2 regions of the Amycolatopsis plumensis genome follow, and region 2 is predicted to be linked to the other one. Evidence: riboswitches for the same ligand, from Rfam matches in the RefSeq annotation. Region 2 holds a riboswitch; the other holds the start of a gene.
The links. A riboswitch is a leader RNA that binds a small molecule or an ion and turns the genes downstream of it on or off. The one in region 2 is predicted to bind glycine.
Positions count from the first base shown of each region.

Region 1: it holds a riboswitch for glycine, as region 2 does, so the genes downstream of both, gcvP (aminomethyl-transferring glycine dehydrogenase) here and gcvP (aminomethyl-transferring glycine dehydrogenase) in region 2, are expected to answer to the same signal.

Region 1 is NZ_JBHSJY010000001.1:4,958,431-4,974,038, reverse strand. It holds gene gcvT (glycine cleavage system aminomethyltransferase GcvT) at 1-688, opposite strand, end outside; gene gcvP (aminomethyl-transferring glycine dehydrogenase) at 754-3,585, opposite strand; glycine riboswitch at 3,726-3,819, opposite strand; gene ACFPLC_RS24045 (helix-turn-helix domain-containing protein) at 3,981-5,273, opposite strand; gene ACFPLC_RS24040 (hypothetical protein) at 5,346-5,537, shown strand; gene ACFPLC_RS24035 (3-oxoacyl-ACP reductase) at 5,534-6,301, opposite strand; gene ACFPLC_RS24030 (aldehyde dehydrogenase family protein) at 6,301-7,668, opposite strand; gene ACFPLC_RS24025 (gamma-glutamyl-gamma-aminobutyrate hydrolase family protein) at 7,665-8,375, opposite strand; gene ACFPLC_RS24020 (glutamine synthetase family protein) at 8,356-9,720, opposite strand; gene ACFPLC_RS24015 (YflT domain-containing protein) at 10,057-10,581, shown strand; gene ACFPLC_RS24010 (alpha/beta fold hydrolase) at 10,660-11,547, opposite strand; gene ACFPLC_RS24005 (DUF1700 domain-containing protein) at 11,703-12,914, opposite strand; gene ACFPLC_RS24000 (PadR family transcriptional regulator) at 12,911-13,234, opposite strand; gene ACFPLC_RS23995 (Lrp/AsnC family transcriptional regulator) at 13,319-13,765, opposite strand; gene ACFPLC_RS23990 (SMP-30/gluconolactonase/LRE family protein) at 13,827-14,729, shown strand; gene ACFPLC_RS23985 (MAB_1171c family putative transporter) at 14,799-15,608, opposite strand, start outside.
Region 2 is NZ_JBHSJY010000001.1:7,911,536-7,927,143, forward strand. It holds gene ACFPLC_RS38145 (helix-turn-helix domain-containing protein) at 1-521, opposite strand, end outside; gene ACFPLC_RS38150 (nuclear transport factor 2 family protein) at 691-1,050, shown strand; gene ACFPLC_RS38155 (NAD-dependent epimerase/dehydratase family protein) at 1,121-2,275, opposite strand; gene ACFPLC_RS38160 (GtrA family protein) at 2,415-2,912, shown strand; gene ACFPLC_RS38165 (glycosyltransferase family 2 protein) at 2,836-5,016, opposite strand; gene ACFPLC_RS38170 (NAD-dependent epimerase/dehydratase family protein) at 5,013-5,948, opposite strand; gene ACFPLC_RS38175 (hypothetical protein) at 6,072-6,599, shown strand; gene ACFPLC_RS38180 (helix-turn-helix transcriptional regulator) at 6,668-7,396, shown strand; gene gcvP (aminomethyl-transferring glycine dehydrogenase) at 7,385-10,270, opposite strand; glycine riboswitch at 10,440-10,538, opposite strand; gene ACFPLC_RS38190 (MerR family transcriptional regulator) at 10,581-11,159, opposite strand; gene ACFPLC_RS38195 (TetR/AcrR family transcriptional regulator) at 11,439-12,071, shown strand; gene trxA (thioredoxin) at 12,052-12,387, opposite strand; gene ACFPLC_RS38205 (MerR family transcriptional regulator) at 12,398-12,793, opposite strand; gene ACFPLC_RS38210 (VOC family protein) at 12,836-13,234, opposite strand; gene ACFPLC_RS38215 (bifunctional nuclease family protein) at 13,249-13,722, opposite strand; gene ftsR (transcriptional regulator FtsR) at 13,939-14,685, opposite strand; gene garA (glycogen accumulation regulator GarA) at 14,682-15,146, opposite strand; gene gcvH (glycine cleavage system protein GcvH) at 15,261-15,608, opposite strand, start outside.

The DNA of each region.
Region 1 (15,608 bases), 3.0 Mb from region 2:
TGTCGCGGCAGGCCAGGCCGGCCGGGACCAGGCCGTGCGGCTCGCCGGCCTCCAGCAGCAGGCGCCACAGCGCCGGTGCCTCGTCGGCGTCGACGAACAGCTCGAAGCCGTCTTCGCCGGTGTAGCCGGTGCGGGCCAGCAGCACGTCGTGGCCCTTCACCGAGGTCGGGACGCTGGCGTAGTACTTCAGCGCGTCCAGGTCGGCGTCGGTGACCGCGCCCAGGATCTCGACGGCCTTCGGGCCCTGGACGGCGATCAGCGCGGTGGTCTCGGACTTGTCGTCGACTTTCGCGTCGAAGCCCGCGACCCGCTCGGCGAGGGCGTCCGCGACGACCTGCGCGTTGCCCGCGTTCGCGACGACGAGGTAGTGCTCGTCGGCCAGGCGGTAGACGACGAGGTCGTCCAGGACACCGCCTTCGGCATTGCAGATCATCGTGTACCGCGCCCGGCCCGCCTTGACGCCGGTGAGGTTGCCGACCAGCGCGAAGTCCAGGACGTCGGCCGCCTGCTTGCCGGTGACGTGGATCTCGGCCATGTGCGAGAGGTCGAACAGCCCGGCCGCCTCGCGGACGGCCTTGTGCTCGGCCAGCTCACTGGCGTAGCGGACCGGCATGGACCAGCCGGCGAAGTCGGTGAACAGCGCACCGAGTCCCTTGTGGACTCCGTGCAGCGAGGTTTCGCGAGACATGGGGAAAAGGTCGCCTTCCGTAGGTGGTCGTGAGTGAGAAACAGTGTTCTAACCCTGTTTCACACTCACGAGCCGTACTCGCTGAGGGGCGGGCAGGAGCACACGAGGTTACGGTCGCCGCGGGCGCCGTCGATGCGACGCACCGGGGGCCAGTACTTGTTCTTGCGCGAAACACCCGCCGGGTACACGGCCAGCTCGCGGTCGTAGCGCTTGTCCCACTCGCCGACCAGCGTCTCCGCGGTGTGCGGGGCACCCCGCAGCGGCGATTCCTCGGCAGTCCACTTCCCGGAAGCGACCTCGTCGATCTCGGCGCGGATGGCGATCATCGCGTCGCAGAACCGGTCGATCTCGCCCAGGTCCTCGGACTCGGTCGGCTCCACCATCAGCGTGCCGGCGACCGGGAACGACATCGTCGGCGCGTGGAAGCCGTAGTCGATGAGCCGCTTGGCGACGTCGTCGACCGTCACGCCGGTCTCCTTGGTGAGCTGGCGCAGGTCGAGGATGCACTCGTGGGCGACCAGGCCGTCCTGGCCCGTGTAGAGCACCGGGTAGTGCGGGGCGAGCCGCGAAGCGACGTAGTTCGCGGCCAGCACGGCGACCTTCGTGGCCGCGGTCAGGCCGGGCGCGCCCATCATCCGGACGTAGGCCCAGGAGATCGGCAGGATCGACGCCGAGCCGTAGGGCGCGCCGCTGATCGGGCCGACGCCGGTTTCCGGGCCGGCGGCGTCGAGCAGCGGGTGGTTCGGCAGGTAGGGCGCCAGGTGCGCGCGCACCGCGACCGGGCCGACACCGGGGCCGCCACCGCCGTGCGGGATGCAGAACGTCTTGTGCAGGTTCAGGTGGGAGACGTCGCCGCCGAACTCGCCCGGCTTCGCCAGGCCCAGCAGGGCGTTGAGGTTCGCACCGTCGACATAGACCTGGCCACCGCCGTCGTGGACGATCTTGGCCAGCTCGTCGATGTCGTGCTCGTACACGCCGTGCGTGGACGGGTAGGTGACCATGATCGCGGCCAGGGTGTCGCGATGGGTGTCCACCTTGGACCGCAGGTCGGCGAGGTCGACGTTGCCCTCGTCGGTGCACTTGACGACGACCACGCGCATCCCGGCGAGCACCGCGGACGCGGCGTTGGTGCCGTGCGCGGACGACGGGATCAGGCAGACGTCACGAGCTTCGTCACCGTTCGCGCGGTGGTACGCGCGGATCGCGAGGAGGCCGGCGAGTTCGCCCTGGCTGCCCGCGTTCGGCTGGAGCGACACCTTGTCGTAGCCGGTCACCTCGGCCAGCCACTCGGCCAGCTGCGCGACGAGGACGTGGTAGCCCTCGGCGTCCTCGGCCGGCGCGAACGGGTGGATGCCCGCGAACTCGCGCCAGCTGATCGGCTCCATCTCCGTGGTGGCGTTGAGCTTCATCGTGCAGGAGCCGAGCGGGATCATGCCGCGGTCGAGCGCGTAGTCCAGGTCGGACAGCTTCCGCAGGTAGCGCAGCATCGCCGTCTCGGAGCGGTGGGTGCCGAAGACCTCGTGGCCCATGAAGCCGCTCTCGCGGGCCAGGCCGTTCGGCAGCGCGACACCATCGCTGACCTCTTCTTCGACGCCGAACGCGCGGAGGACCTTCGCGGTGATCGCGGGGGTGCTGACCTCGTCGAAGGCGACGCGGACGTGGTCGCCGTCGACGTGACCGAGGTTGATCCCGGCCGCGCGGGCGGCCGCGTGGACCTCGGCGGCCTGACCCGGGACGCGCGCGACGACCGTGTCGAAGAAGGACTCGTGCACGACCTCGACGCCGGTCCGGCGCAGGGCGTCCGCGAAGCCCGCGGCGAGGCCGTGGACGCGCTGGGCGATCTTCTTCAGGCCGTCCGGGCCGTGGTAGACCGCGTACATCGCGGCCAGCACCGCCGGGAGGACCTGCGCGGTGCAGATGTTGGACGTCGCCTTCTCGCGGCGGATGTGCTGCTCACGGGTCTGCAGGGCGAGGCGGTAGGCGGCGCTGCCGTCGGCGTCGACCGAGACGCCGACCAGGCGACCCGGCAGCGAGCGCTCGAGCCCGGCGCGGACGGACATGTACCCGGCGTGCGGGCCGCCGTAGCCGAGCGGGACGCCGAAGCGCTGGGTCGAGCCGGCGGCGACGTCGGCTCCGAACTCGCCGGGCGAGGTGATCAGGGTGAGCGCGAGGAGGTCGGCGGCCACGGTGAACAGCGCCCCCGCGGCCTTCGCCGACTCGGAAATCGCGTGGTAGAAGCCGCGGCCGCGCAGCACGCCGGACGCGCCCGGGTACTGGACGACGACGCCGAAGAAGTCCTCGGGCAGGCCGGTGAGCAGGTCGCGGACCTCGACCTCGATGCCCAGGGCCTCGACGCGGGTGCGCACGACGGCGATGGTCTGCGGCAGGCACTCGGCGTCGAGGACGACCTTGTTGGACTTCGACTTCGACGCGCGGCGCATCAGCGTAACGGCTTCGGCGACGGCGGTCGACTCGTCCAGCAGCGAGGCGTTCGCGGTGGCCAGGCCGGTCAGGTCGGCGACCATGGTCTGGAAGTTGAGGAGGGCTTCGAGACGGCCCTGGGAGATTTCCGGCTGGTAGGGCGTGTACGCGGTGTACCAGGCCGGGTTCTCGAGGACGTTGCGGCGGATCACGCCGGGGGTCACGGTGTCGGAGTAGCCGAGGCCGATCATCTGCGTCATCGGCCGGTTGCGCGCGGCGAGGGCGCGCAGCTCCGCGGTGGCGTCCTCTTCGGACGCGGCGGGCGGGAGCCGCAGGTCACGGGTGGCGCGGATGGCGCTCGGGACAGCGGCCCCGACGAGGGCGTCCAGGCTGCCGTAGCCGCACTCGGCCAGCATCTTCGCGCGTTCGGCCTCGGACGGGCCGATGTGGCGGGCGTCGAACTGCGTGGAAGTGATGGGGAGCTCCTCGGGCCGGGCACCGGGCAGAACGGTGCGCTGGGAACTCCCCCTCTGTCATGGCACCTGAGAGTTTCACCGCCTGTGCAGCGGCTTTCACCTTGGGTGAGGCGCGGGTGCGCCTGCTTTCCAGAGTGGCCTCGCGCGAAGCGGTAGCAGGTACCTGAGAGATTCCGGGGAGTTTGCTCCTTCGGTGCCCCACCGACTTCGTGAGGGCTCTCCCGCCTCGGCTCGACGGCCCGATCTGCAGTTGTGACGGTCACGGTACCTGCCGCTTCCCGCGGCCGTCTACTTCACCCGGGCAACACCACATCAGTCTTCGAGCGCGGCTCGACGGCGCGCCCCCCATGCAGTGAATGACTCATTCCTGGCGTCGGACGCCAGGAATGAGTCATTCACTGCGTTCCGGCGACGCGACGCACCACGCTTCCCGCCAGCACCGGCGGCCGCCGGACCCGGCCGGAGGGCAGCACCAGGCGCTTCAGCGGGCCGCCGAGCGGCACCGGCGGGAGGCCCGCGCCCAGCAGGACCTGCTCGACGATCTGCTCGGCGTGCCAGGCCACCGAGTCGTTGAGCCGGTCCAGGGACGGCCGGTCGCCGTCGAAGACGTCCTCGTCGGCCAGGGTCACCTCGAAGTGCGCGCAGCCCGGCGGGACCGCGACCGCCTCCTCGATCGCCCGGGCCCCCTCCAGCGGGTCCTCGAACCCCGCCTCACGCAGCGCCGACCGGTAGATGCGGGCCGCTCGCGCGCGCATCCGCGGGCCGTAGCGGACGACGACCGGGAGCCGTCCGGTCAGGTCCGGCACGGCCAGGCCGTGCAGCAGCATGATCGGCGGCACCGAGTGCACCAGCCGCGGCGCGGGTTCGGCCAGCTCGCGCGCGGTGATCCGGACCCGGTCGGCCATCGCGTCGGGGAGGCCGAAGTAGCGGAAGTCGACGTTGCCGAACCCGAGGCCGTCGGCGATCAGCGAGGCCAGCAGCTCGCCGTACCCCCAGATCGGCGACAGCACGACCACCGGCGGCGCGGCGACGACCGGCGACGGCACCGACGGCCGCGTCGCCTCCTGCTCGGGCACCTGGATGACCAGCCGCGGCGGCTCGTGCCAGTCGTGCACCTCGGCGACCCGCCAGTACAGCCCGAGCGGCCGCCAGAGCTCGCCGAGGACGTCGTGCTCGATGATGCGGCGCACCTCGGCGTCGTCGTGGGGGAAGTCCCGCGGCGGCACGATCCCGACGTAGTGGTGGTAGGTGACGCGGACCTCGTCGCCGCGGGTGGCCGAGCGGATCCGCATCTCCCAGTCGATCGGCGACGCCGCGATCGCGTTGGCGACCTGCGTGCCGGGCGAGGAGTAGACGAGCGCGGTGGCCTGCCGGAGGAACTGCCCGGCCCGGTCGATGCCCTCCCGCAGCGCCTTCGCCGCCTGGGCGACGTGCACCGGCGAAGCCAGCGAATCCGGCAGGACGCCGGCGACGCGCAGCAGCTCGGCCTCCCCGAGCCCGGTGACCTCGGCGAGCTGCGCCCAGTGGTCGAACACCGTCACCTTCGGCGCGTGCCGGTGCTCGATCCAGCTGCGCAACGTCGACGTCGGAACGCCGATGCGCCGCGCGGCCTCGTCCAGGGACAGGCCCCGCGAGCGGATGCCCGTCCGGACCGCTTCCGCCCACTCGCCGGCGCGCCAGTGCGTCACCTCACAAAGCTAACGAAACCCGCTAGCTTTGCGCAGGGACAACCCGCCCACGGCGCTCCGACGCTGGTCACCATGACCACCACCGTCATCGCCCTCACCCTGATCGTCGGCGTCCTGACCTTCGCCGCCGGTGCCTTCCTCGCCTCCGAAGTCGCCACCCGCGTCCTTCGCCGGCGCGAGAAAGCGATCTCCGAGGAACGCAAGCGCCTCAACGCCGCCTGGAAGTTCCTCAAGGACGTCTACGGCGTCAAGACGCGCCGTTAGAGCGGGGTGACGTACGCGCCGGAGATGCCGCCGTCGACCAGGAACTGCGACGCGGTGATGAAGCTGGCGTCGTCGCTGGCCAGGAAGGCGACCGCGGCCGCGATCTCCTCCGGCTCGGCGAACCGGCCGACCGGGACGTGGACCAGGCGGCGGGCCGCGCGTTCCGGGTCCTTGGCGAACAGCTCCTTGAGCAGCGGGGTGTTCACCGGTCCCGGGCACAGGGCGTTGACGCGGATGTTCTCCCGCGCGAACTGCACGCCGAGCTCGCGGCTCATCGCGAGCACGCCACCCTTGGACGCGGTGTAGGAGATCTGCGACGTCGCCGCGCCCATCACCGCCACGAACGACGCCGTGTTGATGATCGAGCCCTTGCCCTGGCGCTGCATGTGCGGCAGGACGGCCTTGCAGCAGTGGTACACCGACGTCAGGTTGACCCGCTGCACGCGCTCCCACGCCTCGATGCCGGTGGTGAGGATGGAGTCGTCTTCCGGCGGCGAGATGCCGGCGTTGTTGAACGCGACGTCGACCGAGCCGAACTGCTCCACCGTGCTGTGGAACAGGTTCTCGACCTGCTCGGCGTCGGTGACGTCGGTCTGGATGAACGCGCCGCCGATCTCGTCGGCCGCGGCCTTGCCCGAGTCCGGCGTCAGGTCCCCGATGACGACCTTCGCGCCTTCGCTCGCCAGGCGCCGGGCCGAGGCGAGCCCGATGCCGCTGGCGCCGCCGGTGATGACCGCGACGCGGCCTTCGAAACGCTGGACCATTACTCCTCCGTGCTGAGAAAGACGTTCTTGGTTTCGGTGAACGCCGCGGCGGCGTCCGGGCCGAGCTCGCGGCCGAGGCCGGACTGCTTGAAGCCGCCGAACGGCGTCCAGTAGCGCACCGACGAGTGCGAGTTCACCGAGAGGTTGCCGGATTCGACGCCGCGCGCAACCCGGAACGCGCGGCCGGCGTCGCGGGTCCAGATCGACCCGGACAGGCCGTACTCGGTCGCGTTGGCCATCCGGATCGCGTCGGCCTCCTCCGCGAACGGCACGACGGCGACGACCGGGCCGAAGACCTCCTCCGCGGCGACCGGGTGCCGCAGGTCGGGCGGGGTGACGACGGTCGGCGGGAACCAGAAGCCGCGGCCCTCGGGCGCAGTGCCGCGGAACGCGACCGGCGCGTCGTCCGGCACGTAGGAGGCGACCTTCGCCCGGTGCGCGGCCGAGATCAGCGGGCCCATCTCGGTCTTCTCGTCGCCCGGGTCGCCGACGACGACGCCGTGCACCGCGGGTTCCAGCAGCTCCATGAACCGGTCGTACACGCTCGCCTGCACCAGGATCAGCGACCGCGCGCAGCAGTCCTGGCCGGCGTTGTCGAAGACGCCGTAGGGCGCGGTCGCGGCGGCTTTTTCCAGGTCGGAGTCGGCGAAGACGATGTTCGCGTTCTTGCCGCCCAGCTCCAGCGTCACGCGCTTCACCTGCGCCGCGCAGCCCGCCATGATCTGCTTGCCGACCTCGGTGGAGCCGGTGAAGACGACCTTGCGCACTCCCCCGTGGTCGACGAACCGCTGCCCGACGACGGACCCCTTGCCGGGCAGCACCTGGAAGACGTCCTCCGGGATGCCCGCTTCGCGCGCCAGCTCGGCCAGCCTGATGGCGGTCAGCGGGGTCAGCTCGGCGGGTTTGAGGACGACGGTGTTCCCCGCGGCGAGCGCGGGCGCGAAGCCCCAGCCGGCGATCGGCATCGGGAAGTTCCACGGCACGATCACGCCGACCACGCCCAGGGGCTCCTGGAAGGTGACGTTGATGCCGCCGGGCACCGGGATCTGCTTGCCGATCAGGCGTTCCGGGGCGGCGGAGTAGTAGTTGAGGACGTCCCGGACGTTGCCCGCCTCCCAGCGGGCGTTGCCGATGGTGTGCCCGGAGTTCTCGACCTCCAGCCGGGCGAGGTGCTCGATGTCGGCCTCGACGGCGTCGGCGAAGCGGCGCAGCAGCCGCGCGCGGTCGCCCGGGGTGACGTCACGCCAGGCCGGGAAGGCCGCGTGGGCGCGGGCGATCGCCGCGTCCGTCTCTTCGGCGCTGGTCAGGGGGACGGTCCGCACCACCTCCTCGGTGGCCGGGTTCAGGACGTCGAAACTCGTGGTCATCGGGTCTCCTTGCTCGCTTCGACGAGAGCTTGGAACAGCCGGACGTCGTCGCTGTCCTGCTCGGGGTGCCACTGGACGCCGAGGGTGAACTCACCAGGTAGTTCAGCGGCCTCGATCGTGCCGTCGGCGGCCCACCCGACCGGCTCCAGCCCGGCGCCGAGCCGGTCGATCGCCTGGTGGTGGTAGCAGAGGGTCTTGGTCTCGGGCCCGAGGATCGCCGCCGCCCGGCTGCCCTCGGCCAACGTCACGGTCCCCCGGCCGAACGTCGCGGGGGCGGGCTGATGGTCGGTCGTTCCCTTGGTTTCCGGCAGGTGCTGGGTGAGCGTGCCGCCGAGGGCGACGCTCATCACCTGCAGGCCGCGGCACACGCCGAGCACCGGCTTACCCGCTCGGCGCGCGGCGGCGAACAAGCCGAACTCGAAGGCGTCGCGTTCCGGCCGGACGTAGGTGGCCGGGTGCGGCTCGGCGCCGTAGCGCCCGGGTTCGACGTCGGCGCCGCCGGTGAGCACGAGCCCGTCCACAGTGGACACTAGCTTCTCGTACGCGTCGGAGACCGGGGGCAGCAGCACCGGGATACCGCCCGCCGCGACGACGCAGTCGACGTAGACGCGGTGCAGCAGCACGGCTTCGGTGTCCCAGACCAGGAACTTCGCGGGTTCCAGGTAGGAGGTCAGCCCGATGACGGGCTCAGAGCCGTTCGAAGCCACGGATCAGCTCCCAGTCGGTGACGGCGGCGTTGTAGGCGTCGATCTCGATCTTCGCCGCGTTGAGGTAGTGGTCGACGACGTCGTCGCCGAAGGCCGCCCGCGCCAGGTCGCTCTCCGCCAGGGCCGCGGCGGCCTCGGGCAGCGTGGTCGGCACGGTTCCGCGGTCGGAGTGGTAGGCGTTGCCGGTGAACGGCTCTTCCAGCTCCAGCTCGTTCTCGATGCCGTGCAGCCCGGCGGCGATGAGCGCGGCGACGGCGAGGTACGGGTTGACGTCCCCGCCCGGCACGCGGTTCTCCACGCGCAGCGACTCACCGTGCCCGACCACGCGCAGCGCGCAGGTGCGGTTGTCGGTGCCCCAGGCGATGGCGGTCGGGGCGAAGCTGCCGGGCACGAACCGCTTGTAGGAGTTGATGTTGGGCGCGAAGAAGTACGTCAGCTCGTGCAGCCCGGCGAGCTGGCCGGCGAGGAACTGCTCCATCAGCTTCGAGAAGCCGTGCTCGCCGTCCCCGGCCAGGACGGCGCGGCCCTCGGTGGAGCGCAGGCTGATGTGGATGTGGCAGGAGTTGCCCTCGCGCTCGTTGTACTTCGCCATGAAGGTGAGGCTCTTGCCCTCCTGCGCGGCGATCTCCTTGGCGCCGTTCTTGTAAACGCTGTGGTTGTCGCAGGTGGCGAGCGCGTCGGTGTAGCGGAAGGCGATCTCCTGCTGGCCGGGGTTGCACTCGCCCTTGGCGGACTCGGGGTAGAGCCCGGCGCCGGCCATGTCGTTGCGGATGCGGCGCAGCAGCGGTTCCAGCCGCGCGGTGCCGAGCATCGAGTAGTCGACGTTGTACTGGTTGGCGGGCTTGAGGCCGTGGTAGCGCTTGTCCCAGGCGGTCTCGAAGGTGTCGTCGAAGACGATGAATTCGAGCTCGGTGCCGACGAACGCGGTCAGCCCGCGCTCGGCGAGCCGGTCGAGCTGGCGGCGCAGGATCTGCCGCGGCGACACCGAGACCGGGCCGCCCTGCACGCGTTCGACGTCGGCGAGGACGAGCGCGGTGCCCTCGTGCCAGGGGATCTCGCGCAGCGTCTCGAGGTCGGGGCGCAGCACGAAGTCGCCGTAGCCGCTGTCCCACGAGGAGAGGGCGTAGCCGCCGACCGTGTTCATGTCGACGTCGACGGCGAGGAGATAGTTGCAGGCCTCGGTGGCGTGGCCGACGACTTCGTCCAGGAAGTACTCCGCCGAGCAGCGCTTGCCCTGCAACCTACCCTGCATGTCGGTGATCGCGACGAGCACGGTGTCGATCGTGCCCGCGTCCACGCGCGCGCGGAGTTCGTCGAGCGTGAGCATGCCTCGCCTGCGTGCCATCGTCGCCCCAAAGGTTTGGTATGAATCCTTTGCCGGTTCTTCCTACCCGGCGAGCCGCGCAGGGTCAACCGGAACAAAGGTATCTTTTTGACCCATTGCAGCGGCGGGCGTCCGCTCGACGGCAGCGGTGCAGTGAATGACTCATTCCTGGCGTCGGAAGCCGTGAATGAGTCATTCACCGCGGTGGGCGAGCGGCCGCCGGGGAAGGTCCCGCCGGCTCGGGCCGCGCGCGGCGGATTGTCCGGGATGCCCGGCTGAGAAGAGCCTGTGAATTCGCCCGACCGGGAGGAAAACGAGGGTGCCCGCACGTTGAACGGGACAAGAGAGGTGAGATCGATGACCACAGCATTCACGCAGCAGACCACGATCGGACAGCCGCAGGCCCGGCCCCAGCTGCCGACCCTGCCCACCGGCTGGCCGATCGGTTCGTACGAGTCCTACGAGCAGGCACAGCGAGCGGTCGACCACCTCGCGGGCGCGGACTTCCCCGTCACCGACGTCACGATCGTGGGCGTGGAACCGATGCTCGTCGAGCGGGTCGCGGGCAAGATGTCGTGGGGCAAGGTCCTCGGCAGCGCGGCGACGTCCGGTGCGCTGTTCGGCCTGTTCCTCGGCCTGATGCTCAGCCTGCTGAACCCCGGCGCCGGCCTGGTCCCGATCGTGATCGGCCTCGTCGCCGGTCTCGGGTTCAACCTGCTCTTCGGCGCGCTGGGCTACGCGGTGAACCGCAACAAGCGCGGGTTCATCTCGCAGAGCCAGCTGGTGGCCCGCCGCTACGACGTCCTGTCCCAGCCGCGCAACGCCGAGAAGGGCCGCGCGCTGCTGGCCGACCTCGCGGCGCGCAGCGCGTTCGGTCACTGATCCGGCAGCTCGTCCGGCCACTGATCCGGTAGTCCGCGAAGGCCGTCTCCTGCGGGAGGCGGCCTTCGCCGTGTCCGCTCAGGTGCCCGAGGACACCGTCGGCGCGCCGGGGATCTCCGCCGGTGGCGGCTGCTCGACCGGGCGGCCCGCCCGCAGCAGCTCGCCCCAGCGGGTCCGGTCGTACTCCGCCGGGGGTGTCGACCCCAAGAACTCGCGCAGGACCTCCAGGAACTCCTCCGGGGCCGAGCGGTGCGGGAAGTGGCCCACCCCTTCGAAGAGCACCAGCCGGCTGCCCGGCATCGCCCGGTGCGCGCGCAGCGCGTGGCCGCTCGGCACCACCCGGTCCTCCGTGCCCCACACCAGCAGCGTCGGGATCCCCTGGGTGAGGTAGCACCGGTCCAGCATGTTGACGACCTGCCCGCGCCAGTCGACGACCGAGCGCAGCGTCCGCAGGAACGCCGACCGCGTGCCCGGCTCGACGAGGCGGAGGTAGCGGGCGACCACGTAGTCGAGGTCGTCGGAGATCCGCAGCGACTCGGCCAGCTTGCGCAGCACCGGCAACGCCGGCTGCGCTCCCAGCAGCGGCAGCAGCAGCCCCGCCCCCGGCGCCGCGGCCAGCCGCAGCAGCGGGTGGACGCTCGCACCGACCCCGCCCGAGCCCACCAGGACCAGGCGTTCGCAGCGTTCCGGGAACTGGTAGGCGAACTGCATCGCGACGCCGCCGCCGAGGGAGTGCCCGATCACCGTCACCCGGTCGACGTCGAGGGTGGTCAGCAGGTCGCGCATGCCGCAGGCGTAGGCGGCGACCGAGTAGTCCGCACGGGGTTTCGCCGAAGAGCCGTGGCCGAGCAGGTCGGGCGCGATGACCGTGAAGTCGTCCGCCAGCGACTCCAGCAGCTCCAGCCACGTCGACGAGTCGTCGCCGATGCCGTGCAGGAAGAGCAGCACGGGCCCGCGCCCGGCCATCCGGTAGGCGCGCTCGTAGCCGTGGACCACCCGGGTCCGCGGGGCGAAGGCTTCCGGAAGCACCGGCCCAGCTCACCAGGCCCGCGTTGGCGGAACGTTTCGGGCGCGTTCGGATCAGGTGAACGACGGGAGCGGCCCCGACCGCTCCCGTCCCCCTACCTGGTCGGTGTCGCCGACGGTGACGCCGGCGGCGCGGTGGTCGTCGTGAGCGGCACGGTCACCTTCGGGATCGCCGCGCTGAACGGCACCCCCGCCAGCTCGCGGCAGGCGCCGCGGTAGCCGTTGTAACCGTTGTAGTTGCCCTGGTCGTCGGTGACACCCTGCTCGATCTTCGGCCGGGGGAACCGGTTGTCCTCGCCGATCTTCTGCCGGCTGCCGCTCGAACGCTCGCAGCCGTAGCGGGTGATCGTGATCGGCCTGCCCTCTTCGTCGTAGAGGTAGACCTCCGTCAGCGGCTTGCCCTCGGCGTCGAAGGCGTAGACGTTGTCGACGTCGCGGCCGCCGTAGGTCAACTGGTCGTTGCCGTAGCTGTCGGCCGAAGACGGGTAGTACGACGAGGGGCCCGCGTAGGCGTTGCGGGTGAGGACGTCGACCGCGGCGCCGAAGCCGCCCAGCGCGCCGCCGATGACGAACGCCGAGATCGGCACGGCCACCCACAGCAGCCGCCGGTCGGCGCGCACCCGCGGGCCGGCCCACACCGCCGCGACGGCCGCGAGGATCAGGAACGGCAGCAGGATCACCGCGTCCCGTTCCCGCAGCATGAGCAGCAGCCCGAAGCCGACGAGCACGATCGCGCAGAACACCCACCACGCCGGCTTGAGCGAACCGAGGTAGCGCAGGAGCTTGCCGGTGTCGTCCTGCTCGCGGCCCTTGGCCAGCGTGGAGCGCAGCCAGACGACTTCCGGCAGCGCCAGCACCGGCTCGACCCCGCCTCGCAGCAGGAGCACCAGGCTGACGAGGAACACCGGCGCGAACAGCAGCAGGCCCGCCAGCACTTCGGCGTGGATGGAAACGCCGGCCCCGAACGCGAGCAGCGCGACCGCCAGCCCGCAGAGCACCAGGCCCCACAGGGCGATCCGCGGCTTGGCCAGGCTGGGCGCGGCGGCCGTCGCGAGCACCTGCGTGGCGCCTTCGCTCGGCGCCGGGTACCCGCCGGACGCCCGCAGCTCGGCGGCGTAGCTCTCCGGCGAGCCGAGCCGTTCGATCAGGGCCTCGACGCGGGCGCCCGCCCCGAGCTCGGCCTCGAGTTCGGCCAGGTGCGGGCGGACGTCCTCGAGGATCTCTTCGATCTCGCTCGCGGGCAGGTCGGCGAGCGCGGTCCGGACCCGCGCCAGATACACCCGCACGGCGGTCGGCTTGTCGCTCATGCTGCCTCTCCCAAAAGCCCGTTCATCGTCGATGCGAAGCTCTGCCACGTCTTGCCCGACTCCGCGAGCCGCGCCCGGCCCGGCTCGTTCAGGCTGTAGTACTTGCGGTGGGGCCCCTCTTCGCTGGGCACGACGTACGAGGTCAGCAGCCCGGCCTTGTAGAGCCTGCGCAACGTCCCGTACACCGACGCGTCCCCCACCTCGTCCAGGCCGGCGGCCCGGAGTCTTCGCAGTACGTCGTACCCGTAGCCGTCTTCTTCGCGGAGCACCGCGAGGACGGCCAGATCGAGCACACCCTTGAGCAGCTGACTGATCTCCACTGCACCCTCCAGTCTTACGCTTGGAAAGGTACCACGCATTGCACAGTAGTGTGCACGGCGGGGGTCATGCGCGTGCCCTGGTGTTCAGCCGCGGGTGTCGACCGGCCGCTCGAAGAAGGATTCGAGGACCACGATCGTCTGCGTGCCGGTGACGCCGTCGATCGCGAAGAGCCGGCGCAGCGACGCCTGGAGGTCTTCGGTCGTCGCCGTCCGCACCTTGACCAGCAGCGACGCCGGGCCGGCGATGACGTGGGCCTCCACGACCTCGGGCAGCGCTTCGAGGGCTTCGCGCACCGGGTGGTCGCCCATCCAGGCGTTCGCTTCGACGAGCACGAAGGCCGCGACCCCGCGGCCGACCGCGGCCGGGTCGACGTCCACGGTGGTCCGCCGGATGACCTCCTGGTCCCGCAGCTTGCGCACGCGCTCGTGGGCCGCGCCCGCGGAGAGCCCGACGGCCTTGCCGAGGGCGGCGTACGCCTGCGTCGCGTCACGCTGGAGTTCAGTGAGCAGAATGCGATCTACGTCGTCCACGGATTGACCATATCAAGTTCGGTGCACCATGCTTTTCGCAGAATCTCATGAGGAGCGGCTGATGGACCAGATCAAGACGGACTTCGAAGTGCTGGACGAGCGGTTCACCCGCGTCAACGGCGACGAGTGGACGCAGCGCCTGCACACCGGCTGCCGCTGGACGGAGGGACCGGCGTACTTCCCGGCGGGCCGCTACCTCGTGTTCAGCGACATCCCGAACGACCGCACGCTGCGCTGGGACGAGACGACCGGCCGGGTCGGCGTCTTCCGGCAGCCGTCGAACTACGCGAACGGCCACACGGTCGACCGGCGGGGCCGGCTGATCAGCTGCGAACAGGGCACCCGCCGCGTGACGCGCACCGAGCACGACGGCTCGATCACGGTGCTCGCGTCGGAGTACCGGGGGAAGCGGCTCAACAGCCCGAACGACGTGGTCGAGCACTCGGACGGGTCGATCTGGTTCACCGACCCGAGTTACGGCATCGACAGCGATTACGAGGGGTACCGGGCGGAGAGCGAGATCGGCGCCTGCCACGTGTACCGGGCGGCTCCGGACGGCTCGGTGGAGATCGTCGCGGACGACTTCAGCCGGCCGAACGGCCTGGCGTTTTCCGCGGACGAGTCGCGGTTGTACATCGCCGACACGCGGCAGACGCCGAGCCACCTCCGCGTGTTTTCGGTCGGCCCCGAAGGAAAGCTGACGGGCGGCGACATCTTCGCGACCAGCGACAGCGGCGGCTTCGACGGCGTGAGGGTGGACAGCGAAGGGCAGGTCTGGGCCGCGGCCCACGACGGCCTGCACTGTTTCGCTTCGGACGGGACGAGGATCGGCAAGCTCCGGATCCCGGAGATCTGCTCGAACTTCACGTTCGGCGGCGCGCGCGGGAACGAGCTGTTCATCACGGCTTCGAGCTCGGTGTACACGCTGAGGGTGACGGTGAACGGGGCTCGGTACCCGCGCTGAGAAGCGGGCCAGGTGCGGTGACCGCGGCGGAACCGCCACCCCGGCCACCACGCGAGCTGATCGCGGCGATCAGCCGGGCGTGGCCGCCTCCACCCGCTCGGCCACTGCCTCCCTGCGGCGCCAGGCGCGGCTGACCTGGACCAGCCAAGCCGCCTCGGCGGCCACGTCCGCTTCCGTGTCCGGTTCCGCCACGGGGTCGGGTTCGCGGTCGAAGCGGCGGCCCGCCCGGCCCGCCTCGATCGCCGCCGCCAGGGTGACCGCCTCCACCGTCGCCGCCACCTCGGCCTCGCGGACTCCCGCCCGGCGGGCCGCCGCCTCGGCCCGGGCCGGGAGGTCCGGGTCGAAGTGGGCGCGCAGCGCCAGGTGGCCGTCGCGGATTTCGATGACCCTGCGGTACAGCGCGAACTCCGCTCCCCCGGCCAGCTCGCGGCCCGGGTCGAGGGCGATCCCCGGGACCGCCGTGCGCAACGCCGTCCACAGTGGCTCGATGCGGCGGTACGCCCGGTACGCGCGGAACCGGCCGATCACCGACGACACCGCCGGCGACCACGCGCTGAGGGTCGCCCCGGCCGCCACGAATCCGATCGTCACCGCCGCGAGCACTGACGACGGCACGTCTTCGCGGGCGCCGATCCGGGCCGTGCGGGCCAGCTGCACGACGTCGTCGACGTCCCAGAACGTCCACGCGGCCGCCCCGCCCACCCCGACGACCAGCAGCCACAACCCCGCCCGCAGCGGCCCCGGCGCCGCGTGCCACGCGCTGCGGACGAACACCGCGAACAGCAGGCCGAGGCTGATCAGGCTGTACACCAGGAACAGCACCTTGTCGGCCAGTGCGAACGGCAGGCCGGCGGCCGGGAAGACCGTGTCGTCGCCCAC
Region 2 (15,608 bases):
TGGGTCACCTGGCGCCGCAGCCGGCCGAGCAGGTGGGCACGCCACTCGCCGAGGTTCCGGATGTGCGGGGCCATGCCGTCGGGGTGCAGGGTGGCGCGCAGGACGTTGGTGGTCAGCTCGGCCGGGATTCCGGCGACGAACAGGCCGATGGCGGTGTTGGCCTCGACGAGGTCCCAGTTCCGGTCGACGACGGCGGCCGGGTACGGCTCGTGGCCGGCCAGGAGCTGCCGGACGGCCTGCCGGACGGCGTCCATCCCCGGGTCCCCCAGCGCGCTCTCGGTGTAGGCGGGCGCGTACCCGGCGGCGAGCAGCAGCCGGTTGCGTTCCCGCAGCGGGACGTCGAGGTGCTCGCCGAGGCGCAGCACCATGTCCCGGCTCGGCTTGGAGCGCCCGGTTTCCACGAAGCTGAGGTGGCGGGTGGAGATGTCCGCCGAGATCGCGAGGTCGAGCTGGCTGATCCGGCGCCGGTCGCGCCATTCCCGCAGCAGCTCGCCGACGGGCCGCTGCCGTGCCTGCACCATGGTCGTCACGCGAGCGACGCTACGGGGACCGCGCAGCCGCGGCCATTACTTCCGGGGTAATGCCCGGGCATTACCTCCCGCGTAATCGACGCGCCGCGGCCGGGCCGCCAGAGTGGGTTCCAGCGCAGGGACGACCGAAACCGTTGTCCCCCAACGAAAGGAAACACTCATGACCGACGTCCGCACCCTCGTCGAGCAGTACATCGCCGTCTGGAACGAGACCGACGGCGACAAGCGCCGCGCGCTCATCGCCGACGTCTTCACCGAGACCGCCGGCTACACCGACCCGCTCGGCGCCGTCACCGGGCACGACGGGATCGACCAGTTCGTCGCCGGGGCGCAGGCGCAGTTCGGCGGGCTCACCTTCAGCCTGCCCGCCGACCCGGATGCCCACCACGACCTCGCCCGGTTCCAGTGGTACCTCGGCACGCCCGGTGCCGAGCCGGTCGCCATCGGGTTCGACGTCGTCGAGCTCGAAGACGGCAAGATCGCCAAGGTGCACGGCTTCCTCGACAAGCTGCCCGGCTGACCGCCTCGTGAGTGGTAAGGCGGGTTCTAACCCGCCTTACCACTCACGAGCGGCCGTGGCAGAGGGGTGCCTAGCTCTTCAGCGCGCCCCGCCAGCGGACGGCCGGGCGGAGCTTCTCCGGGTTCACGCGGTGCTTGTTGGCGCCCACGATGTCGAACATCGACTCGATCAGCGTGTCCGAGAGCAGGTGCGGCTGCAGCCCCAGCTCGACCAGCCCGGTGTGCTTCACGTTGTAGTAGTGCTCCGGCGCCTCGGTGCGCGGGTTCTCCAGGTGCTCGATCTGCACCGGGCCGGGGAACCGGTCGGCGACGAGGTCGGCGATGCCCGCCACCGACATGCTCTCGGTCATCTGGTTGAACACACGGAACTCCCCCGGCTCGGCCGGGTGCTCGACGGCCAGGCGGATGCACTCCACGGTGTCGCGGATGTCGATCAGGCCGCGGGTCTGCGTGCCCTTGCCGTACACGGTCAGCGGCTGGCCCAGCACGGCCTGGATGACGAACCGGTTGAGCACCGTGCCGAACACCGCGTCGTAGTCGAAGCGGGTGGCCAGCCGCGGATCCAGCGCCGTCTGCGGGGTCTGCTGGCCGTACACCACGCCCTGGTTGAGGTCCGTCGCGCGCAAACCCCACGCGCGGCAGGTGAATTCGATGTTGTGCGAATCGTGGACCTTGGTCAGGTGGTAGAAGGAACCCGGCCGTTTCGGGAACAGCACCCGGTCGGAGCGGCCGTTGTGCTCCAGGTCCAGCCAGCCTTCTTCGATGTCGACGTTCGGCGTGCCGTATTCGCCCATCGTGCCCAGTTTGACCAGATGGATCGCCGGATCGATCTCCGCGATCGCGTACAGCAGGTTCAGGTTGCCGATCACATTGTTGTGCTGGGTGTACACCGCGTGTTCGCGGTCGATCATGGAATACGGTGCCGACCGCTGCTCGGCGTAGTGGACGACGGCGTCGGGCGCGAAGTCACGCACCGCTTCGAACAGGAACTCCGCGTCGAGGAGATCGCCTTCGTAGCTGGTGATGGTCCGGCCGGAAAGCTCCTGCCAGGTCGCGATGCGGTCGGCGAGCGAGGCGATCGGGACCAGGCTCTCGACGCCGAGTTCGGCGTCGTACCCGCGCCGCGCGAAATTGTCGAGAACGGCCACGTCGTGGCCTTTGTCCGATAAGTGCAACGCGGTCGGCCAGCCCAGATATCCGTCACCGCCGAGAACCAGCACACGCATTGTGCCGCCTTTCCTGCTCGTTTACGCCACACGAACGCTATAGATCACGTGCTGATGAAGACCTGGCAATGACCTGTGAATCTCCTATGCATGAGGGGCCCGGACGGCGGCGCGACCGGCCCACGGGGAGGATGGGGGCATGACGACCGTAACCAACGCCGTGCGGCCCCGCACGGCGGAGAAGACCCGCCACCGCGGCTGGGCGCGGCTGGCGCGCGCCGCGACGACGTCGGTCGCCGCCACGGTCCTCAGCCAAGTCGTCCTGCTGGCCGTCCTCGCGACCGGCGGCGCCGCGGCCCTCGCGAGCACGCTGGCCTGGGCGGCCGGGGCGATGCTGAACTTCCTGGTCACCCGGCGCTGGGTGTGGGGCCGCACCGGGCGGCCGCGCGTCCGCCGCGAGCTGCTGCCCTACCTCGCGGTGGTCGGGCTCGGCGGCCTGGCGTCGATCGGCCTGACGACCCTCGCGGGTTCGCTGCTGACCCCGCTGGAGCTGCCGCACTTCTGGTGGGTCGTGCTCGTCGACGGCGCGTACGTCGCCAGTTACGCGCTGGTGTTCCTGGTCAAGTTCGCGCTGCTCGACCGGGTCGTGTTCGGCCGCGGCGCAGCACGTACCCGCGCCACCACGTCCCGGTCATGACCCGGGCGTAGTTGGCGCCGTAGACCAGGCTGCCGCCCTTCTTGCTCTTGCCCGCCTTGCGCAGCCGCATGCTCATCGGCAGTTCGGCCACCCGGGCGCCGCGGGCGGTGACGCCGAGCAGCAGCTCCGAGGACTGGTACTGCGGCTCGCGCAGCGGGACCGCGCACGCCAGGTCCGCCCGCATCGCGCGGAAGCCGAACGAAGTGTCGGTGATCCGCCGCGCGGTCAGCACCGACGCGAGCGCCGCGAACACCCGGACGCCGAGCCACCGGACGCGGCTGTCGGCCTCCTCGTGCCCGAGCCGCCGGGACCCGGTGACGAAGTCCGCGGTGCCGTCGACGACCGGGCGGACGAGCGTTTCCAGCTCGCTGTTGTCGTACTGGCCGTCGGCGTCGGTCGTCACGACGTACTCGGCGCCGGCCTCGGCCGCGAGGTGGTAGCCCAGCCGCAGTGCGGCTCCTTGTCCGCGGTTGCGGGGCGCGACGCACACGTACGCGCCGTGCGCCTCGGCGATCGCGGCCGTGTCGTCGGTCCCGCCGTCGACGACGACGAGGACGTCCACCGGCATGCCGAGGCACTGGTCCGGCATCTTCTCCAGGACTTCGCCGATGCCGCCGGCCTCGTTGTAGGCGGCGATGACGACGGTCAGCGGCGCCAGCGCCAGTCCCGGGTGGCGGCCGCGGAAGTCGTCGAGGGCTCCGGAGTCGACGTCGTCGGGGAAGGCGGCGAGCCGCTTCCGGCTCGCCGAGGTCAGCGTGGTGAAGCCGAGCGCCCCGGCGACCGGCAGCAGGACGAGCGCCGGGATCTGGTAGCGCCAGGAGAACTCGAACGCAGCTGAGGCGAACAGCAGGACGAGCCCGCTCGACGCCGCGAACAGCGCCCCGGCCTGGGCGCGGTCCAGGGGTTTCTTGCGCCGGAACACCGTCAGCAGGCCGAGGAGCGCACCGAGGCCGAGCACGCCGCCCGCGACGTACCCGCCACCGAGCTGGTAGTCGCGGAGGAACTGCGCCGGCGGCCGGTCGACGCTCGCGACGACGCCGTCGTTCTGCAGCGTGACCAGGTCGATCAGGGACTGGTCGGCCCACTGCGGGTACGTCAGCTGGAACTGCCACCGGTCCAGCGGGACGTCGGTGGGGTCCTGCTCGCGCGTCCAGGCGAAGCTCTTCGCGAAGTCGTCCAGGATCGCTTCGGCGACGTCGCCGGGCTGTGCCTTCAGCACTTCGACGGCGAACTGGTGGGCCAGGGCGGCCTTGTCGACGCCGGGCGGCAGCGGGCCCGGCCAGTTCGGGTCGAGGTCGGCGTGGGTGTAGTTGTCGACGAGCCGCTTCTCGCGCGGTTCGGCCGGGCAGAACACCTGCAGCTCCGGCGCGAGGTGGAGGTTCGCGCAGTCGGCGACGGCGGCGGTGCGGCCGTAGAGCATGTTCCCGGAGGGGCCGGTCAGTCCCCACTTCCCGGTCTCCGCGTGCACACGGGCGGAGTACGGCAGGAGCACGGCGAGCAGGCCCAGCAGGCCGACGCCGGCCCGGCGCCAGCCGGCCCACCGCCGCCACGCTTCCCCGGCAACCACGAGGAACACCAGCAGCGGGAGGGCGAGTGAGATCCCGATCAGCCGCGTGAGCACGCCGAAGCCGAGCAGCAGGCCCGCGGCGCCGGCGCGCTTCCAGCCCGGGGTGCCCCAGCCGAGCAGGACCCAGAGGAGCCCGAGAAGCACGGCCTCGAACGTCACCTCGGACATGATGTTCTGCTCGATCTGCAGCTGGTAGGCGTCGAGCAGGACCGGGGTCGCCGCGAGCGCGCCCACCCACGGACGGCCGCCGAGGCGCAGGACCAGGCCGTAGACGCCGATCGCGATGAGGATGCCGCCGGCGTGCTGGACCGCCGCGACCCAGGCGAGCCCCCCGACCGCCAGCAGCGGCCGCAGGACGAGGTCGTAGCCGATCGGGTTGAGCTGGTCGGCGCGCAGGGCGTGCAGGTTGTCGAGGTAGCGGAAGGAGTCGATGTACAGCAGCGCCGGGCGGTAGGCCAGCCAAGTCAGCACCCGGAGCGTGACCGCCGGGACGAGGAGCAGGAGCAGCAGCCAGTGCCGCTTGAGGAAAGCCCTCACCGGTTCGCGAGACCGGAGAAGTACTTCCACGCCGTGGCCAAGCCGTCGGTCAGGGAGACCTCCGGCCGGTAGCCGATGGTCTCCGCACTCGCCGCGACGTCGACGACGACCGCGGGCATCTCCCCGGCCGGGGCGTCGACGTGCTCGACCGGCAGCTCGGCGCCGGTCACCTCGCGGACGGCCTCGACCATCTCCAGCACCGACACCGAGCGCCCGGCGCCGACGATCGCGTGGCCCGAATAGCCGCTGTCGAGGGCCAGCAGGACCGCGCGGACGACGTCGTCGACGTGCACGAGATCGCGGCGCTGGCGGCCGTCGCCGTAGACCCTGACCCCGGTGCCGGTCAGCGCGGCCCGCATCATCCGCGGCACGAAACTGTCCTTGTGGGACATGCCCGGACCGTAGACGTTGGTGAACCGCAACGCGCACGTCGTCATGCCGTACGCCCCGGCGTAGCCCGACAGCAGCATTTCGCACGCCGCCTTGGTGGCGCCGTACGGCGTCAGCGGGCGCAGCGGCAGGTCCGGGGTGATCGTCGCGGTGCCGACGTTGCCGATCACCGCGTTGGTCGAGGCGAGCAGGAACTTCGGCACCTCGTGGCGCCGCGCGAGCTCCAGCAGCTCCTGGGTGACCAGGACGTTGTCGGCGAAGGTGTCCTCGGGCAGCTCGACCGACTTGAGCACCGACGTCAGCGCGGCGAGGTGCACGATGCCTGCGGTTCCGCGATCCACGGCCGCTTCGCGGACGGCCGCGTCGCGGAGGTCGCCGGTGACGACGCGGACGCCGTCGGTGTCTTCGGGGAAGGGGACCCGGTCCACGACGGTGACCGGGACGCCCCGGTCGCGGAGGGCGCGCACGACGGCCCGGCCGATGAAGCCGCTGCCGCCGGTCACGACCACGGACGTCCGATCAGGACCGTGCCCATTCGCCATGGGCGTCAACCTACCTGCCGTTCCTGTGCGCCCGCAGTGGGCATACGCAGAAGTGCGTATGGCCGCCCGAGGCCCCGGGTTGGTGTCCTTGACCGGTCACAGCAATGGGGAGGAAGGCACACCATGAAACGACTCTTCACCGTTCCGGCGCTCCTGCTCGCTTCGGTCGCCGGGCTGCTCGGCGCCCCGGCCGCGGCCCAGGCGGCCACGACCGACGTCGGAGTCATCCCGGCGAGCCGCTCGTGCCCGGCCGGCACCGAGGCCGTGGTGATCCGGATGGACGACGAGGACTCCGGCAACACGAACTCGCGCGGCGGGTTCATCGGCGCGGTCAGCAGCACGAGCACCACGGAGTTCTTCTTCTGCCGGGTGAACGGCACCGCGTTCCGCGGCGTCGTGCAGTCCGGCTCGTTCCGGCCCTACGCGGTCCTGAAGCTCGGGGCGAACTGCCCGAACGGCTCCCAGGAGTTCTCGCGGCGGTTCGACAACGAGGACGACAGCAACCGCAACTCGTTCTCGGGCAACATCTTCCCGAACTCCAGCGACAGCAACAACAACCAGTACTCCGCACCCGCGGGGATCAGCAGCATCGCGCAGTCGATGGTCAGCGCCGGGTCGAACACGACGATGAACGTCCGGATCGCCCGGTAGCGTCCGGTTCGTATCTCCTTCGGCTTTCCCGGGTCTTTTCCGACCGGGAGAGCCGAGGGGGATGCGGGATGAGCAGTGAACTGACCGCGCGGTGCCTGCACCGCGCACTCGACGTCGTCCACGAACTGAAGGCGGGACCGGCGGCGGGCCTGGCCGCGCTGGGCCGGCTCGTCGGCTGCGACGTCGTCGCGTGCACGAGCACCGAGCACACGACCCGGCGGCTGACCGGCACGGTGATCGACCGTCCGGAGCAGAACCTGCTGCGCCACCCGCGGTTCCGCGCGCAGGCCCACCAGCACCCGGCGTTCGCGGCCCACCGCGGCGGCCGGCTTCCGCTGGGGACGTCGGCCGCCCTGACCGACCTGGCGGATCAGCGCACGCTGCGGGCGCTGCCGCTGTACACGGACTTCTACCGGCCGCAGGGCACGGCCGACCAGCTGCTCTGCGTCGTCCAGGCCGACGACCGGCACGGGCGGATCCTGACGCTCAACCGGTCCCGGCCGGGCTTTTCCGCCCGGGACCGCGAGCTGGTGGACCTGCTCGCCCCGCACGTGGCCCAGGCGTTCGCCCGCGAGGAGCCGCCACCGGTCCGGCCGGTCACCGCGGTGCCGCTCGACGTGCTGACCACGCGGGAGCGCGAGGTGGCCGAGGCGGTGGCGCGGGCGGCGACCGACCGGGAGGTCGCCCGGCTGCTGGGAATCAGCCCGCGGACGGTGCAGAAGCACCTTCAGCAGATCTACCGGAAGCTGGACCTGACCAGCCGTGCCGAGCTCATGATTCACCTCTCACGGAGCTGAGGCGAACGCCTCCGGGGGCGGGCAGGAGCAGACCAGGTTCCGGTCCCCGGCCGCGCCGTCGATCCGCCGGACCGGCGGCCAGCTCTTCGCCGCCGTCGGCCCCGCCGGAAACACCGCGGTTTCGCGGCTGTACGGGCGGCTCCACTCGCCGGTGACGCACCGGGCCGTGTGCGGGGCCTGCCGCAGCGGCGAGTCCTCGAGGGGCCACTCCCCCGCCGCGACGCGGTCGATCTCGCCGCGGATGGCGATCATCGCCGCGCAGAAGCGGTCGAGCTCGGCGAGGTCTTCGCTCTCCGTCGGCTCCACCATCAGGGTGCCCGCGACCGGGAACGACATGGTGGGGGCGTGGAGACCGTAGTCCGCGAGCCGTTTCGCGACGTCGTCGACCGTGACGCCGGTGGCCTTCGTGAGCGGCCGCAGGTCGAGGATGCACTCGTGCGCGACCAGGCCGTCACGGCCGGCGTACAGGACCGGGTAGTGGCCGGCGAGGCGGCGGGCGACGTAGTTGGCGTTGGCCACCGCCACGAGCGTCGCCCGGCGCAGGCCCTCGGCGCCCATCATCCGGATGTACGCCCACGAAATCGGCAGGATCGACGCGCTGCCCCACGGCGCCGCGGTGACCGGGCCGACGCCGGTGGCCGGGCCGGCCGCCGGCTGGAGCGGGTGGTTCGGCAGGAACGGCGCCAGGTGCGCGCGGACGCCGATCGGGCCGACGCCGGGACCACCACCGCCGTGCGGGATGCAGAACGTCTTGTGCAGGTTGAGGTGCGAGACGTCGGCGCCGAAGCGGCCGTACTGGGCGACGCCGATGAGCGCGTTGAGGTTGGCGCCGTCGACGTACACCTGGCCGCCCGCGTCGTGCACCGCCGCGCAGACCGCGCCGACGGTGTCTTCGTAGACGCCGTGCGTCGACGGGTAGGTGAGCATGATCGCTGCGAGATCGGCCCGGTGCTCGTCCACTGTGGACTTGAGGTGGGCGAGGTCGATGTTGCCTTCGTGGTCGCAGCGGACGACGACCACGCGCATGCCCGCCATCACGGCGCTGGCCGCGTTCGTGCCGTGTGCGCTCGCCGGGATCAGGCAGACGTCCCGCGCGTGCTCGCCGCGGGCGCGGTGGAAGGCACGGATGGCGAGCAGCCCCGCGAACTCCCCCTGGCTGCCGGCGTTGGGTTGCAGGGAAACCGCGTCGTAGCCGGTGATCCGCGCGAGCCAGGCGCTCAGGTCGGCGACGACGTCCAGGAGCCCGGCGGCGTCCTCGGCCGGCGCGAACGGGTGCAGGCCGGCGAACTCCGGCCAGGTGACCGGCTCCATTTCGGCGGTGGCGTTGAGCTTCATGGTGCACGAGCCCAGCGGGATCATGCTGCGGTCGAGGGCGACGTCCTTGTCGGCCAGTTGCCGCAGGTAGCGCAGCATCGCGGTTTCCGAGCGGTGCGCGTGGAAAACCGGGTGCGCCAGGTACTCGCTCGTCCGCCGCAGCGGGGCCGGGAGCGCGTCCGCGGTGTCCGCGTCGAGGCCGTCCACATCGGACACCGAGACGCCGAACGCCTTCCAGACGCAGGAAAGCCGCTCGCGGGTGGTGGTCTCGTCGCAGGCGATGCCGATGTGGTCGCCGTCGATCCGGCGCAGAGAGATGCCGAGGTCGCGGGCCGCGGCGACGACCGCGTCCGCCCGGCCGGGCACGGCCGCGACGACGGTGTCGAAGAACTCGCCGTGCACGACCTCGACACCGCCCTCGGCGAGGCCGGCGGCCAGCACGGTGGCCATCCGGTGGGTGCGCAGCGCGATCGACCGCAGGCCCTCGGGGCCGTGGTACACCGCGTACATCGACGCCATCACGGCGAGGAGGACCTGGGCGGTGCAGATGTTCGACGTCGCCTTCTCGCGGCGGATGTGCTGCTCGCGCGTCTGCAGGGCGAGCCGGTACGCGGGCGCGCCGTCGGCGTCCTTCGAGACGCCGACGAGCCGGCCGGGCAGCTGCCGTTCGAGGCCCTGCCGCACCGCCAGGTAGGCGGCGTGCGGACCGCCGAAGCCGAGCGGGACGCCGAAGCGCTGCGTCGAGCCGATGGCGACGTCGGCGCCGAGCTCGCCCGGCGGCCGCAGCAGGGTGAGGGCGAGCGGGTCGGCGGCGACGATCACGGCCGCGCCGTGCTTCTTGGCCTCGGTGATGGTGAGGTCGAGCTCGCGGACCGCGCCGGACGCGCCCGGGTAGGACAGGAGCACGCCGAAGAAGTCGCCGCCGAGCCCGAGCCCGGTCAGTCCCTGGGAGAGGTCCTCGACGACGAGGTCGATGCCGAGGGGCTCGGCCCGGGTCCGGAGGACGGCGAGGGTCTGCGGGAGGGTGTCTTCGTCGACGACGAACCGGTTCGACGTCGCCCGCCCGGCCCGGCGCACGAGGGTCATCGCCTCGGCCGCCGCGGTGGCCTCGTCGAGCAGGGAGGCGTTGGCGACGGGCAGCCCGGTCAGGTCGGCGACCACGGTCTGGAAGTTGAGCAGCGCTTCGAGCCGCCCTTGGGAGATTTCCGGCTGGTAGGGCGTGTAGGCGGTGTACCAGGCGGGGTTTTCGAGGACGTTCCGCCGGATGACGGGCGGGGTGACCGTGTCGTGGTAGCCGAGCCCGATCATGGCGGCGGTCGGCCGGTTGCGGGCGGCCAGCGCGCGGAGTTCGGCGAGGGCTTGCGCCTCGGAGGCGGCGGGTGGCAGTTCGAGCGGCTGGGCGGAGTCCCGCAGCGACCGCGGGACGGCCCGCTCGGCGAGTTCGTCGAGGGAGGCGACGCCGATGAGGTCGAGAATGTGCTCCAGGTCGGCGGAATCGGGCCCGATGTGCCGGTCGGCGAAGGGAATGCCCTGTTCCAGGGAGGCGAGTGACGGATCCACGATGGCCTCCTGGAGACAGCGGGGGTGGACCGGGACGGCGGTGTCCTGGTCCTCCCCGCTCTGTCTGACCCCGAGGGGCGCCTGAGAGTTTCGCCCGCAGGTTGAGCCGGGCTTGCACCGTCGGCGGGGCCATCAGGCTGTGTCCTGACGACCCGCTTTCCAGAGGCGTCTCGTCCGCGCGGTCCAGGGTGCCTGAGAGGTTCCGGGGAGGACTTGCTCCTTCGGCGCCGAGCTCAAGGTGTGGCTCGGACTCTCCCGCGCGGATTCGTCGACCGCACGGTGAACCTTACTCTGCCCGCCGCGGTGGTGATCACCCGGTCTTGCGGGCGTTGCGGCGCTGGGTGAGTTCGTCCGGTTCGTGCGTCTCGACGATGCCGCCGTCGGCGCGTTCGGCCGGGAATTCGTGGATCGTGCCGCTGATTTCCTGCATCGCGCCGCTGACGGCGATGCCGAAGACGCCCTGGCCGCCCTGGAGCAGGTCGACGATTTCCTCCGGCGACGTGCACTCGTAGACCGTGGTGCCGTCGGAGAACAGCGTCACCCGGGCCAGGTCGCGGACGCCGCGGACGCGCAGGTGGTCGACGGCGACCCGGATGTTCTGGAGTGAGACGCCGGTGTCCAGTAGCCGCTTGACGACCTTGAGGACCAGGATGTCCTTGAAGGAGTACAGCCGCTGCGAGCCGGAGCCGTGCGCGGTGCGGATGCTGGGCGCGACCAGCTTGGTCCGGGCCCAGTAGTCGAGCTGCCGGTAGGTGATGCCGGCGATCTGGCACGCCGCCGGACCCCGGTAGCCCACCAGCTCGTCGGGCAGCGAGTTGTCGGGGAACAGTTCCCCTTGCTCACCAGTCGCGACCTCGACAGGCTGCTTCTCGGAACCAGCCTCGACCACGCAAGCCTCCCCTCGCCCGACCTGGCGGCCGGCGAATGACAGCCGGAGGAGTCCCAGGAGCGGGACCCGCCGGAGATCAACCGCCACGATCCGGCCCCAGACCGTGAATCACACCGTGGCGATTTCCCTTCTTCGACGGTAAGCGCCCGGACAGTGCCGGTCAACGCGACGCGCGGCAAGCCCAGGCGGTCGGCTGACCCTTTGAGCCGTTTGCTGTACCCCCTGCGGCGTGGTTCAAACCCCTTGACCCGTTTTACTCAGCCAAGTAACTTGTTACTCATGCAAGTAAACACCGACCTCATGGCCGAGATGGGCCTCAGCCCCGCCGAGGCCGCGCGCCGGGCGCAGATCATCGGCGCCACCATCGGCGTGCTGTCCGACCTGGGCTACCGGCGGACCACGTTCGCCAAGATCAAGGAGCGGGCCGGGCTGAGCAGCACCCGGCTGATCTCGTACCACTTCACGAACAAGGCCGGCCTGATGCAGGCCGTGCTCAGCACGGTCGTCGAGACGAAGGCCGGCTTCCTCACCGAACGCACCGGCGGTGGCCTCGACCCGGCCGATCGGCGCGGTTACCTGCGGGCGCACATCGAGACGTCGGTGGCGTTCCTGCGTGCCTACCCCGAGTGCGTCCGAACACTGTCGGAGCTCGCGGCCAACGCCGACGACGCCGACGGCTGGGTGATGACGAAGGTGCTGGTCGACGACCTGCGCGTGCACGGGCTGGCCCGCCAGCTCAAGCAGGGCCAGGCCGAGGGCGTCTTCGGCGAGTTCACGCCCGAGGTGATGGCGATGTCGATCGCCCAGGCCATCGACGGCGTCGCCGCGGCCTACGCCGCCGACCCGGAGCTGGACCTGGAGCAGTACGGGCGCGAGCTGGCGGACACGTTCGTCAAAGCGACGGCGCCGTGAGGGCCCGGTCGAGCCGCTCTTCGATGCGGGCCTTCGGGAACGCGCCGACGATCGTCTCGATCGGTTCCCCGCCGCGGAAGAGGATCATCGTGGGCAGGGACATGACCTGGTAGGAGCGGGTGGTCTCGGGGTTCTCGTCGGCGTTGATCTTGCGGACGGCGAGCTCGCCGTCCCGCTCGGCGGCCAGCTGCGCGAGCACCGGGCCGACCATCCGGCACGGGCCGCACCAGGTGGCCCAGAACTCGACGAGCACGGGGACGTCGTGAGCGAGGACCTCGGCGAAGGTCGCATCGGTGACGTCGGTGACTGCGGACATGGGGGCTCCTTCAGGGGCGCGGGGACGCGGGCACGACACACGGATCGGGCGCCTGCCGCTCGAGGGCGGCGGCGAGTTTCGCGGCCAGTTCGCCGCGGATGCCGCCGAGGCGCGCGAGGAGGGCGTCGGCTTCTTCGAGCTTGCGCCGGTAGACCTCGATCGAGTTCGCGCAGGAGTCGCCGGTCTCGTGGCCGCTGCGCAGGCACTCGACGAACGGGCGGGTCTCTTCCAGCGTCAGGCCGACGGTCTGGAGGGTCTGGATCTCCTTGACCAGCTGGAGGTCGTCCTCGTCGTACTCGCGGTAGCCGTTCGCCGCACGACGGGTCCTCAGGAGGCCCTGGTCCTCGTAAAACCGCAGCGCACGGGTGGTGACCCCGGTGCGCTGCGCCAGTTCTCCGATCCGCATGCCCTCGACGCTAGACGTTGACGTCCACGTCAAGGCAAGTTCTCACGTGTCGGCTTCGATGGCGAAGGTGTTGCCGTCCGGGTCCTGGAACCAGGCGATCCGCCCGCCACCGGCCCGGACGGTGATCCCCCTGGCGTCGTGTTCGAGCTGGTCGTAGCGGGTGAACTCGACGCCGGCCGCGGTGAGTTCGTCAACGATCTCGTCGAGGTCGTCGACGTACCAGGTCGCCAGGGTGGCCGGGCTCTTCCCGGCGGTGACGGACTGGTACACGTTCAGGGCCGGTCCGCCACCGGATCCGTAGGTCCGGCTGCCGCCGTCGATGTGCGCGCTGGGGCCGGACCGCAACGCCCGCAGGCCGAGCTTGCCTTCGTAGAACGCGACCGCCCGCTCGATGTCGGACACGGCGATCGAAGCTCGGACCGGGTACGCGCTCAGGGGCATGAACTCCGCACCCCTCAGGTGTCGGCACCCCGGAAGTCTTCGGGCGACACGGAGTCGAGGAACTCGCGGAACTTCTCGACCTCGTCCTCCTGCTCGTCCGGGATGATCAGGCCCGCTTCCTCCAGCACCGAGTCCACGGCGTGGATGGGGACGCCGATCCGCAGGGCCAGCGCGACCGAGTCGCTCGGCCGGGCGGACACCCGGATGTCGCCGTCGAACACGAGCTCGGCGAAGAACGTGCCTTCCTTCAGGTCGGTGATGACGACCTGCTCGAGCTCCCGGCCGAGCGCTCCGATGACCTCTTTCAGCAGGTCATGCGTGAGCGGGCGGGCGGGGCGGACCCCCTGCTGCTCCAAAGCGATGGCGGTGGCTTCGACCGAGCCGATCCAGATCGGCAGGTACCGTTCGCCTTCGGTTTCCCGCAGCAACAAGATCGGCTGATTCGCGGGCAGCTCGACCCGCACACCGACGACGCGCATTTCGCTCATCGGGCTTCGCCTCCCTCTCGTGCACACGGGCTGCAGCGCTGAACCGGCTTCACGCCCATACTCCCGACGCTACCCGTCATCCGTGCGCTGTGCTCGCTGTCCGGACTCTCTCGGTTCGCCTGCCGCAAACCCGTGCCTTCACGGTACGGCATGCGGTGCCGAACATTCAGTCATTGACATGGGACCGCAAAGAGGATCTCACTGCCCCGTTATCGATCAACACCCGGCGACGCCGCGGATTCCCGCCTTGACGAGGAGCGTGTGCAGGGTCACGGACAGGGCCGCGAGCTCCCGCACCACCTCGTCGGCGCGTGCCTTCGCCTCGGGGTCGCGGTGCCGATACACCGGCGTCACGATCTGCTCCAGCAGGCCGACCTCGCGGTCGGCCGCCGCACGGAAGGCCCGCAGGTGCCGCGGCTCGATGCCGAACTCGGTCATCGCCTTGACCGTCCGCGCGACCAGCACCGCGTCCGGGTCGAAGAACCCGGCGGGACCGGGCCGGACCAGGCCGTACTGCTGCAGCTCGGCCAGCGCCGGCGCGTCGATGCCGGCCTGCGCCAGCAGCTCCTCGCGTGTCAGGCGCAGCTCCTTGCCCGGGGCGAAGTCGTCCGCGACGGGCAGGCCGACGTTCTCGGCCGGCGCGTCGATCGGCACCAGCCGGCGCGGCGGGCGGGGCAGGGCAGCGGTGGGCTCGGCGCCCGAATCCACCGCGTCCAGCTGCTCCTTGATGACCTTCAACGGGAGGTAGTGGTCCCGCTGGGCGGCCAGGACGAACCGCAGGCGCTCCACGTCCGCCGCGGCGAACTGCCGGTAGCCCGACGGCGTGCGGCCCGGCGTGACCAGGCCTTCCGCTTCGAGGAACCGGATCTTGGAGATGGTGACGTCGGGGAAGTCCCCGCGCAGCTGCGCGAGAACCGCCCCGATGCTCAGTCCGTGGTTCTGTGGCCGCCCGGCCGCCGTCACTGCGCCCCCTGGCCCCCGTGACCCGGGCCGGTCAGGAAGACCAGGCGGAACTTGCCGATCTGCACCTCGTCGCCGCCGGCGAGGACGGCCTGGTCGACCGGCTCGCGGTTGACGTAGGTGCCGTTGAGGCTGCCGACGTCGATGACGACGAACTCGCCGCCCTCACGCCGGAACTCGGCGTGCCGACGGGAGACCGTGACGTCGTCGAGGAAGATGTCGCTGTCCGGGTGCCGCCCCGCGCTGGTGGTGTCGCGGTCGAGCAGGAACCGCGAACCCGCGTTCGGCCCGCGCTTCACGACCAGCAGCGCCGAACCCGGGGGCAGGGCGTCGACGCCCTGGACCGGGGCTTCCGGGGCGGGCTCGCGACCTTCGGCTTCGGCCAGGAAGTCGGCCCGGAAGACAGAGGTCCGCTCCGGAGACTGCTCCGGGGGAACGCCGCCGGGCCCGTCGTTCGTGCTCACCTGAGCTCTCCTCCACACATGCTGTGTTGCCAGTACTCAAGAACGTGTAGCTGCCAACGTACCGTGCCTGATCGATTCTCCGAGCCCCGGCTCCCCGAACCGGCGGAGCGGGCTTCAGCCCTTGGTCAGCGCGTCGTACGCCTCGGCTTCGAGCAGAGCTTCCAGGCCCGCCGGGTCGTCGAGCCGGATCTCGATCAGCCAGCCCTCGCCGTAGGGGTCGCTGTTGATGAGTTCGGGCGAGTCGGCGACGGCGTCGTTGACCGCGACGACCTCCCCGTCGACCGGCGCGAACAGCTCGGAGACGCTCTTGGTCGACTCGACCTCGCCGAAGACGTCGCCCGCGCTCACCTGCCTGCCGACGTCGGGCAGGTCGACGAACACGACGTCGCCGAGCTGGTCCTGCGCGTACTCGGTGATGCCGACGCGCACGAGGGTGTCCTCGCCGCGGGTGGCGACCCACTC